Regions from separate parts of the Micromonospora sp. AMSO1212t genome, predicted to be linked through region 3. Evidence: riboswitches for the same ligand, from Rfam matches in the RefSeq annotation. Region 3 holds a riboswitch; each other region holds the start of a gene.
What was found. A riboswitch is a leader RNA that binds a small molecule or an ion and turns the genes downstream of it on or off. The one in region 3 is predicted to bind cyclic di-AMP.
Positions count from the first base shown of each region.

Region 1: it holds a riboswitch for cyclic di-AMP, as region 3 does, so the genes downstream of both, F8279_RS19470 (hypothetical protein) here and F8279_RS18530 (transglycosylase family protein) in region 3, are expected to answer to the same signal.
Region 2: it holds a riboswitch for cyclic di-AMP, as region 3 does, so the genes downstream of both, F8279_RS06190 (hypothetical protein) here and F8279_RS18530 (transglycosylase family protein) in region 3, are expected to answer to the same signal.

Region 1 is NZ_WBKS01000079.1:11,734-14,970, forward strand. It holds gene F8279_RS19460 (AAA family ATPase) at 1-617, shown strand, start outside; gene F8279_RS19465 (cation diffusion facilitator family transporter) at 709-1,623, shown strand; cyclic di-AMP (ydaO/yuaA leader) riboswitch at 1,767-1,897, shown strand; gene F8279_RS19470 (hypothetical protein) at 1,902-2,984, shown strand; gene F8279_RS19475 (SRPBCC family protein) at 3,008-3,237, opposite strand, start outside.
Region 2 is NZ_WBKS01000013.1:50,090-53,326, reverse strand. It holds gene F8279_RS06190 (hypothetical protein) at 43-1,071, opposite strand; cyclic di-AMP (ydaO/yuaA leader) riboswitch at 1,075-1,206, opposite strand; gene F8279_RS06185 (YibE/F family protein) at 1,361-2,635, opposite strand; gene F8279_RS06180 (SHOCT domain-containing protein) at 2,799-3,008, opposite strand; gene F8279_RS06175 (metal-sensitive transcriptional regulator) at 3,134-3,237, opposite strand, start outside.
Region 3 is NZ_WBKS01000072.1:10,332-13,568, forward strand. It holds gene F8279_RS18525 (LLM class flavin-dependent oxidoreductase) at 1-1,114, opposite strand, end outside; cyclic di-AMP (ydaO/yuaA leader) riboswitch at 1,287-1,432, shown strand; gene F8279_RS18530 (transglycosylase family protein) at 1,431-2,081, shown strand; gene F8279_RS18535 (YbaB/EbfC family nucleoid-associated protein) at 2,266-2,715, shown strand; gene F8279_RS18540 (M4 family metallopeptidase) at 2,813-3,237, opposite strand, start outside.

The sequences.
Region 1 (3,237 bases), on a different contig from region 3:
TGGTGGACGAGTCGCAGGACGTGTCGCCGATGCAGTGGCGGATGATCGGCCGGCGCGGGCGGCTGGCGTCCTGGACCGTGGTCGGCGACCCGGCGCAGACCGCCTGGACCGGCGATCCGCAGGAGCTGGACCGGGCCCGTGACCAGGCGCTGGGCCGCCGCAAGCGGCATCGCTACGAGCTGACCACCAACTACCGCAACTCGGCGGAGATCTTCGCGGTGGCGGCGGCGGAGATCCGCCGGCTCTACCCGGACCTGCCGCTGCCCGACGCGGTGCGGTCCACCGGTGTGCCGCCGGTCGAGCGCACGCTGCCCGCCGCCGACCTGCCGGCGGCCACCGTCGAGGCGGCCGAGGCGCTGCTCGCGCAGGTGGAGGGCACGGTCGGTGTGATCACGCCGGTGCCGCGCCGGGACGAGGTGGCCGGCTGGCTGGGCGCGCTCGGCGCGGGCCGGCTCCAGGTCGTCACCAGCCTCGAGGCCAAGGGCATGGAGTACGACGGCGTGGTGCTGGTGGCGCCGGGCGAGATCCGGGCCGACCCCGGCTCGGGCGTGCGCACGCTCTACGTGGCGCTGTCCCGGGCGACCCAGCGTCTCACCACGCTCGACCCGGTGGGGTGAGTGGCCCCGCCGCCACCCGCCGTTCACTTGCATACATAGCGATGTGAACATACATTGGGCCGGGCCGGTACGCGGCAGGGAGGGTGTTGGCGTGGGCGCAGGTCATGACCACAGCGGCGCGGTGGCCAACGCGGCACACCGCCACCGCGGCCGCCTCTGGGCCGCGTTCGCGCTGCTCGCCGCCCTGATGGTGGTCGAGGCGGTGGCCGCCTTCACGACCGGCTCGCTGGCGCTGCTCTCCGACGCCGGGCACATGTTCACCGACGTCCTCGGCATCGGCATGGCCCTCGCGGCGATCACCGCCACCCGGCGCGCCGGCACCGACCCGCAGCGCACGTTCGGGCTCTACCGGCTGGAGGTGCTCGCCGCCCTCGCCAACGCCGTGCTGCTCGGCGCCGTCGCGATCTACGTCCTGGTCGAGGCGGTACGCCGCTTCGGCGAGCCGCCGGAGGTGCTGGCCGGCCCGATGCTCGTGGTGGCGGTGCTCGGCCTGCTCGCCAACATCGTGGCGTTCGCGCTGCTGCGCGCCGGGTCGAAGGAGAGCATCAACCTGCGCGGGGCGTACCTGGAGGTGCTCGGCGACCTGCTCGGCTCGCTCGGCGTGATCGCCGCCGCGCTGGTCATCACGGTGACCGACTGGTGGTGGGCGGACCCGCTCGTCGCCGTCGGCATCGGCCTGTTCATCCTGCCGCGCACCTGGCGGCTCGGCCGGGCCGCGCTGCGCATCCTGGTGCAGGCCGCGCCGGAACACCTCCAGGTGACCGCCGTGCACGACCGGCTGGCCGCCGTGCCCGGCGTGGCCGAGGTGCACGACCTGCACGTCTGGACGCTCACCTCCGGCATGGAGGTGGCCTCGGCGCACCTGACCACCGACCCGGGCGTGGACCCGGCCGGGGTCCTGGCCGCCGCGCGGGCGGCCCTGCACGAGGACTTCTCCATCGATCACGCCACGTTGCAGGTCGAACCCGGAGCGTCGGCCGGAGTGTGCGGACAGACCGAGTGGTGATTAGGACACACTTAAATCACTGTGGCTATTGTAGTCTTATGCCGGTTTTGCCCCGCCTAGTGGCACTACTCCACGGAGCCGTGCCCGGGCAGCGCCGGTAGTCTCGGTCGCGGCCGCACCCGCGGGCGCCACCGGCCCCGGTGGGGCGGCCGTCGCCTAATCGTCCGCAGGGACGAGCCGGGGAACCACGTACGTGGGGTGCATCCGCGTCAGCGGTAGGGATCTTCCGTCCCGAACCCGTCAGCTAACCCGGTCGGCGTTGACGGAAGGACGTGTGAATGCCCCCAGTGGCACCTGTACGACGGACGGCCGCCCGGTTGGCGGCCCTGCTCGTCGCGACGCTGACCCTCGGCGTCGCGACCGTTCCGGTCTCCCCCGCCTCGGCGGCGCCGGCGACCGGCCTGCTCGCCGCCGCGCCCGGCGACGACGAGGGCGGCACCCCCGAACTGCGCGCACAGCTCGACGCGGCCAGCAAGGGCTGGCTGGAGGCGAAGGCCGCGCTGAACCGGTCGGTGAGCCGCCAGAAGCAACTCAACGAACAACTCAAGACGGTCGGCGCCGAGCTGGCCGTCCGGGACGCCAAGGTCGGCGAGATCGCCGCTGTGGCGTACCGCAACGGCCGCCTGGGCACCGCCGGGGCGCTGCTCGGCAGCAGCAGCCCGGAGGGCTTCATGGACCGGGCCGCCGCGCTGGAGCAGGTCGCCGCGCACGAGGACCGTACGCTGCGCGACCTGATCACCACCCGGGACGAGGCCACCCGCACCCGCGCCCAGCTCGACGGCGAGATCCGCGAGCAGCGCAAGCAGGTGGCGGTGATGGGCAAGCGCAAGGAGCAGGCCGAGCGCGCCCTGGAGGTCGCCAACGACCGTGCCTCGCGCAGCAGCAGCAGCAGCAGCAGCGGCGGCAGCGTCCAGGGCACCTCCAGCAAGAACGCGAAGCCCGCGCCGCGCAACTCGGACGGCTCCTGGCCGTCGGAGTCGTGCAGCGTCAACGACCCGACCCCGGCGAACGGCTGCATCACGCCGCGCACGCTGCACGCGCTGCAACAGGCCAAGGCGGCGGGCTTCACCCGGTACGTCTCGTGCCACCGGCCCAGCGGCTCGGGTGAGCACCCGAAGGGGCGAGCCTGCGACTTCGCCGCGCAGAAGAGCGGCTTCGGCGGCGTGGCCACCGGCGGCGACCGGACGTACGGCAACAACCTGGCCGCGTACTTCGTGCGCAACGCCGACCCGCTCGCCGTGCTCTACGTGATCTGGTTCAAGCAGATCTGGCTGCCCAGCAGCGGGTGGAAGGCGTACAGCGGCGGCAACGGCGACCCGTCCAGCGACCACACCAACCACGTGCACCTGTCGGTGTACTGAGCGCGCCCTGAGGGCCGGCCGGATCAGGCCGGCCGGCCCTCCAGGGTCGCTCCCAGACGCGCCGCCAGGCCCAGGTGAGCTGCCCGGGCCTGGCGGAACGCGTACCCGAACAGCGGCGCCGGCGCGCTGAGGGTGATCTCCACGTCGATGCGTACCGTGCCGTCGGGCTCGTCGCGCAGCCGGGTGTGGTTGCGTACCGTCGTCGCGGGCTGCTGCCGCGCCACGGTGACCACCTCGTCCTCGCCGGCGATCA
Region 2 (3,237 bases), on a different contig from region 3:
AAGGGGGCCGCCCGAGGACGGCCCCCTTTCGCTGTGTCCCGGTCAGAGCAGCGACATGTGGACGTGGTCGGTGTGGTTCGACGGTCCGCTGTACGAACTCCAGCCGGTGGCCGGGAACCAGATCTGCCGGTTCCAGATGACGTAGTAGATGCCCAGCCGGTCGGCGTTGCGGATGAGGAAGGCGGCGACCTCGTTGCCGTACCGGCGGGTGTCGTTGTTGTGCCAGGGCGCGAAGCCGCTGTTCTGGAGCGACCAGTCGCACGCCTTGCCCTTGGGGTGCTCCCACGGCCCGCCGGACCGGTAGCAGCCCACGAAGCGCTTGAAGCCCGCGCGCCGGACCTCCTTGTACGCGTGCAGCGTGCGCGGGGTGACGCAGCCCGAGGTGGTCGGGTCGTCCTCGCTGCACGACTCGGCCTTCCATCCGCCGTCGGCGGTGCGGCCGGGGGCGATCTTGGCGACCGGTGAGGTGGCGGAGACCAGGCCGCCGGTGAAGCCGAGACCGCCGACGAGCTTCAGCGCGCGCTCGGCCTGCACCTTCTCGCGCTCCATCGCGTTCTTCTGCTTCTCCTGCTCGCGCACCTCGGCGTCGAGCGCGATCTTGGCCTGCTCGGCGCGGGTCTTGACCGCGTTGATGGCGGCCAGGCGCTGCGCGTTGAGGAGGTTCAGCTCGTCCAGGGCGTTGACCCGGCGGACGAACGAGTCGGGCGAGTTGCTCTCCAGCAGCATCGCCATGGCGCCCATCCGGCCGGTCCGGTAGGACTGGGCGGCGAGCTGGTTGACCTGAGGGCTGAGCGCTTCGAGTTCGGCCTGTGCCGTCTTCACCTCGGCCGCCAGCCGCCGCTGGCGGTCCTGCGACTTGGCGAGCTTCGCCTTGGCCTGGAGGAAGTTCCGGTTGGCGGCGTCGATCGCCTCGGTGATGAGTGGCGGTTCGCCGTCCTCCTCGTGTCCCGAGGGAGTGCCGGGGGCCGCCGCGGTGGGGGCCGCGGTCGCCGGGGTCGGCCCGGCCAGCACGGCCAGCGAGGCCAGCACGGCCACCACGGGTGTCAGCCAGCGGCGCAGGGGTGCCGTCACAGTGTTCCCTTCCGTCGGCCGCCGACCGGGTTAGCTGACGGGTTCGGGACGGAAGTGGCCCCTACCGCTGTTGCGGATTCACCCCATGTACCTGGTTCCCCGGCTCGCCCGCGGGCGATTGGGCGGCGGCACCGCTGGCGCCGGTGCGCGCCTTCGGCGGTGACCGGCAGCGAGGTTACCTGACAGCACTCCTGAGGATCTACGTCCGGAAGCCGACCAATAGCGAGATTTCGCCGTGGCGCACCGTGACCAGCGTCGCGTTTGAAATCGATGGTCACGCTGCGGAGTGTCACCATGCGGCCTCCGTACTCTTCCCGCCGCCGAGCGCCTCCAGCGCGTCGTCCCGTCCGGCCGGCGGTCGGGCCGCGGGCGCCGCCGGCTCCGCGCCGCGCGAGCGCCGTCCGGCGGTCGTCACGATCGCGGCCAGTCCGGTCGTCAGCGGTACGGCGGCGATCAGGCCGAGCGTGGCCACCGCGCTGCGGACGATCTCCTGGGCGAGGAACTCGCTCGTCAGGATCTCGCTCACCGGGCGGGAGTCCGCGACCAGTAGGAGCAGCAGCGGCAGCGAGGCACCCGCGTACGCCAGCACGATGGTGTTGACGGTGGACGCGATGTGGGCCCGGCCGACCCGGGTGGCCGCCCGGTAGAGCTGCCGCCGGGACAGCCCCGGGTTGGCGTGCGCCAGTTCGGTGACGGTGGCCGCCTGGGTGACTGTGACGTCGTCCAGCACGCCCAGCGAGCCGATGATGATGCCGGCCAGCAGCAGGCCGTGCAGGTCCACGTCGCCCTGGAACATGGACAGCGTGGTGGCGTCCTCGCTGCCGAATCCGGTCAGGTGGGTGGCGGACGTGGCGAGCAGGCCGAGCACGCCGGTGACCACCAGGCTGCCGAGCGTGCCGAGCACCGCCACCGACGTCTGCGCCGTGATCCCGTGGGTCAGGTAGAGCACCACGAACATGATCAACGCGGCGCCCACGATCGCCACCAGCAGCGGGGGCTGGCCGGCGCCGATGCCCGGCAGCACGAAGCCGAGCAGGATGGCGAAGCTGGCCACCAGGCCGCCGAGCGCGGCGAGCCCGCGCCAGCGGCCGAACGCCACGATCGCGGCGGCGAAGAGCACCATCAGCCAGATCAGCGGCGTACCGCGCTGGTGTTCGGCGATGTTGTAGGACTTCACCGCCGGATCGGCGGGGTCGGTCAGCTCGACCAGGACGACCTCGTCGCCGACCGCGACCCGGGGCGCGCCCGGCCCGGCCGGGATCGGCGTCTCGACCTGCCGGCCCGCGTCCGGGCCCTGCTCGGCGGTGACGGTCACCGTGCCGCAGGGCCCACCTCCACCGTCCGGGGCCTCCGGGGTCGGGGGGCAGGGCTCGGTGACCACCCGGGTCACGGTGCCGTGGTAGCGGGGGACGTCCGCACCGCCGACCGGCTCCCGGTCCTGCCGGGGCCAGAGCACCAGCGCCGCGATCACGGTGATCACGAACAGCGGCACCACCACGGCGACGAGCAGCCGTCGTACGCCCGGCGGCGTGGGTGGTGCGGGGTGGGTGTGGTCGGCACCCATGGCGTCTCTCCCAACGGTCGCGGCGACGCCTGGTCCGCCGGGCCGGTCTGGTCACCCGGCCGGCGCGGACGTGTCGTCCACGTCCGGGGCGTCGCCCGGCCATGGTAGGCAGCCCGGCCGGGCGCTCCCGGACACCGTGGCCGGTGACGCGCGCCCGCGCGGATCAGGCCAGGCCCGCCCGGCGTCGCCGGTACTCGTCCTCGTCGATCTCGCCGCGGGCGTACCGCTCGTCGAGGATGCGCCGGGCCGTCGTCGGGCCCAGGTACTGCGGGCCGGTCCACCGCACGGCCGCCCAGACGAGCCCCGCCAGCACCGCGAGCACCAGCAGGGACCAGATCCACATCCAGCCCATCATCGGGCTCTGCCACATCATCGGGCCGCCCTCCGTCCGTCACCGCGGGTCCGCCGGTCCGGCCTGCCCGCCACTTCGACGGTACGTCCGCCCGGTCGCGTCGGCGCGGGTCGATGTGCCCTGCTCCGAGGGTCGGAGGTCCCCGCTCAGCCGCGCTTCATCAGGCGGCCGACGGCGGCCATCATCTCGGTCGCCATCTCGTCGGCCCGGCCCTCGGCGGCGCCCTCGTGCATGCAGTGCCGGGCGTGGC
Region 3 (3,237 bases):
GGTCGTGCACGTCCACCAGGTGCTGCCCGGCGGCCTGTCCCCGGGCCGGGTAGACCTGTCCGGCCGGTGGCGGCGGTGCGCTCGGCCGGGTGGACTCGTCCCAGGGGCGGCGCGCGCTCAGGCGTACCCCCGGGTCGGGGGTGGGGGTGACGCCGAGCGCGCTCGGGCCGCCCGCGGCGGTCTGCTCGTCGGAGGCGGCGCGGTCGCCGCCGCCGGGCGCGGTGCGCTCGGCCGCGACCAGCTCCCGCACGGCGGGCGCGACCTCCTGGCCGAAGATCTGGATCGCGCGCGGCTCGTCGCTGCCGAGGATGAACGTGGTGATGCCGTGCTCCAGCGTGAGCCCGGCCAGTTCCTCCACCCACTGCTCCGGCGGCCCGGCCAGGAAGCCGGCCGACGAGCGGGCGAACGTGCCGGTCACGTTCAGCATGCGGCGGATCGCGGCCGGGTCGCGCCCGGCGGCGCGGGCGCCCTCGTCCACGAGCGCGTTCAGGGCGGGCAGCTCGTCGGGGCCCTTCGGCAGGTACGACAGGGACGGCAGCCAGCCGTCCGCGGCGCGGCCCACCAGGCGCAGCATGCGCGGCTTGTACGCGCCGACCCAGATGCCGACCGGGTGCGCGGGCGCCGGCCCGCGCTTGGCGCCGACCACGCGGTAGTGCTCGCCGTCGACCCGGATCATGCCGCGCCGGTCGGTGTCCCAGACCTCGCGGATCACCCGGATCGCCTCGTCGAGGGCTTCGACGGCGGCGCCGGGGGACAGGCGCCGCCCGCCGGCGGCCTCGATCGCGTCCCAGAACGCGCCCGCACCGAGCCCCAGCTCGACCCGGCCTCCGGTGAGCAGGTCCAGGCTGGCGATGCTGCGGGCCAGCACCACCGGCTGGCGCAGCGGCAGGTTGAGCACGTTGCCGGCCAGGCGGATGCGCTCGGTGGCGGCTCCCACGTAGGACATCAGTGTCCAGGTGTCCAGGAAGCCCGGCTGGTACGGGTGGTCCTGGAACGTGACCAGGTCCAGCCCGACCTGTTCGCAGAGCCGGGCGAGCGCCACCACCTGGTCGGGCTGCCCGGCGGCGGGGGTGAGGAAGCCGCCGAAGGTCAGCTCGTGTCCGTGATCGGTCATCCGTCCCGCCCCTCCCGTGATCTTGCCTGGCCCTGCCACCGTAGCGCCGCCGCCGGTAGCCCGGCCGGGTGAAGAGCATCACAAGAAGTGGACGATCGTCGCAAATCGTCCCTAGCGTCGGTTTCGTTCGCAGACGCGGACACCGCGGGCCGGAAACGCCAAATCCCGCCGCCGTCCCCGGTAACCGAACCTCGCGCGGGAGCGGGGGAACCACACGTTCCACGGTGCATCGTCACCTCGGGGTGAAGCCGCCACCGGCGGCCGGGCTCCTCGGCCCGAACCCGACAGCTCACCTCGTCGGCGTGGAGGAATCCACATGGCAACTGAATACTCGACCCGAAGCCGCCGTGCCGCTCTCGGGGCGGTTCTGGCCGGCGCCGCCGTCGGTGCCGCGGCCCTGTTCGGCCCGGCCGCTCCGGCCAGCGCGGGCGTCAACTGGGACGCGGTCGCGCGCTGCGAGTCAGGCGGCAACTGGAAGATCAACACTGGTAACGGCTACTACGGCGGGCTGCAGTTCTCCCGTGCCACCTGGAACGGCTACGGCGGGCAGAAGTACGCCGCCCGCGCCGACCTGGCCAGCCGGTCCGAGCAGATCGCCGTCGCCGAGAGGGTGCTGCGCGGTCAGGGCATCGGCGCGTGGCCGGTCTGCGGCAGGAAGGGCGGCTCGGCAAGCTCCGGGTCGGCCGCGGCCGGCGAGCGGGCCACCACGAAGGCCGCCCCGCGCGAGGCCGCCCCGAAGCGGGCGGCCACGCGCGGGGCCGCGCCGGAGCGGCCCGCGACGAAGGCCGCGCCGCAGCCCGCTCCCGGCGCCGGGACGTACGTGGTCCGGCGCGGGGACACGCTGTCGGAGATCGCCGTGGCGCAGCGCGTCGACGGCGGCTGGCGTGCCCTGCACGAGCGCAACCGGGCAGTGGTCGGCGACGACCCCGGGCTGATCTTCCCCGGTCAGCGGCTGCACCTGCGCTGAGCGGCCCTCGAGCGCCCGGCCGGCCCGTCCGGCCGGGCGCTCGGCCGTCCGCGACACGCCGCGCCGTCGGCGTCCGCCCTGCTCGCGGCGCCGAGACGCGGACCGCAGCGGCCGGTGACCGCGATTCGTCGGAGCCGGTTGCTAGGGTCACGATGCTCGGCTAAGACGTGAAGAAAGTGCGGATATGACCAACGACCCGTTCTCGGCGGCCGCGAGCCTCGACGAGCTGCTGACCCGTACGCAGCAGGCGCTCACCGCGATGCGCTCCCGGGCCTCGGCCCACGCCGACGGCGAGCCGGGCGACCTGCTGCGCGCCGAGGGCGCGGCCGCCGGCGGCCGGGTCCGCGCGGTCGCAGTCCAGGGTGGCCGGCTGGATTCCGTGACGATCGACCCGGAGCTGGCCGGCGAGCCCTTCGAGGTCCTCTGCGGACACCTCGTCACCGCTGCCAACGCCGCGCTGTCCGAGCTGGACGCCCAGGTCAGCGCGTCGGCGCGGGCCGACGCCGACGCCCTCGCCGCCCGGCTCGGCAGCATGGGCGACCAGGCCGAGCTGTTCGGCCGCGCGATGCACGAGGCGGCCGCGCGGATCCACCGCGACCGCGGCACCGCGTCCCGGGCCGGGCGCCCGGCCTGACCCGACGGCGGGCGCGACACCGCGACGCCAGGACCGGCCCGACACGACGAGGCGGCCGGCCGCCGGGAGGACGACGACCGGCCGCGCTACGCCACGGTCAGCTCAGGGTGACCGCGGTGTCGTCGACGACGAAGGACGTCTGCAACGAGCTGTCCTCCACGCCGCTGAACGAGATGGTCGCCGTGGTGCCCGCCAGCGACGAGATGTCGAAGGACCGCTGCACGTAGCCGGTGGCCTTGTTCAGGTTGGAGTAGGTGGCCAGCGTGGTGCTGCCCGCCTTGACGGTGAGCTTGTCGTACGCGGTGCTGGTGGTCGACTCCGCGCTGTCGATGTGCAGCCAGAAGCTCAACGTCGCCCGGCATCCGGCCGGGATCGTCACCGACTGGCTGAGCGTGTCGGTGTGCGACGAGCCGTACCCGTTCAGCCACGCCTTGTACGAGCCGCCGTGTGCGGCCTGGCTGCTGTCGGTGGTGATGACGCCGGACGAGGCGCTCCAGCTCACGTTGCCCGACTCGAAGCCGG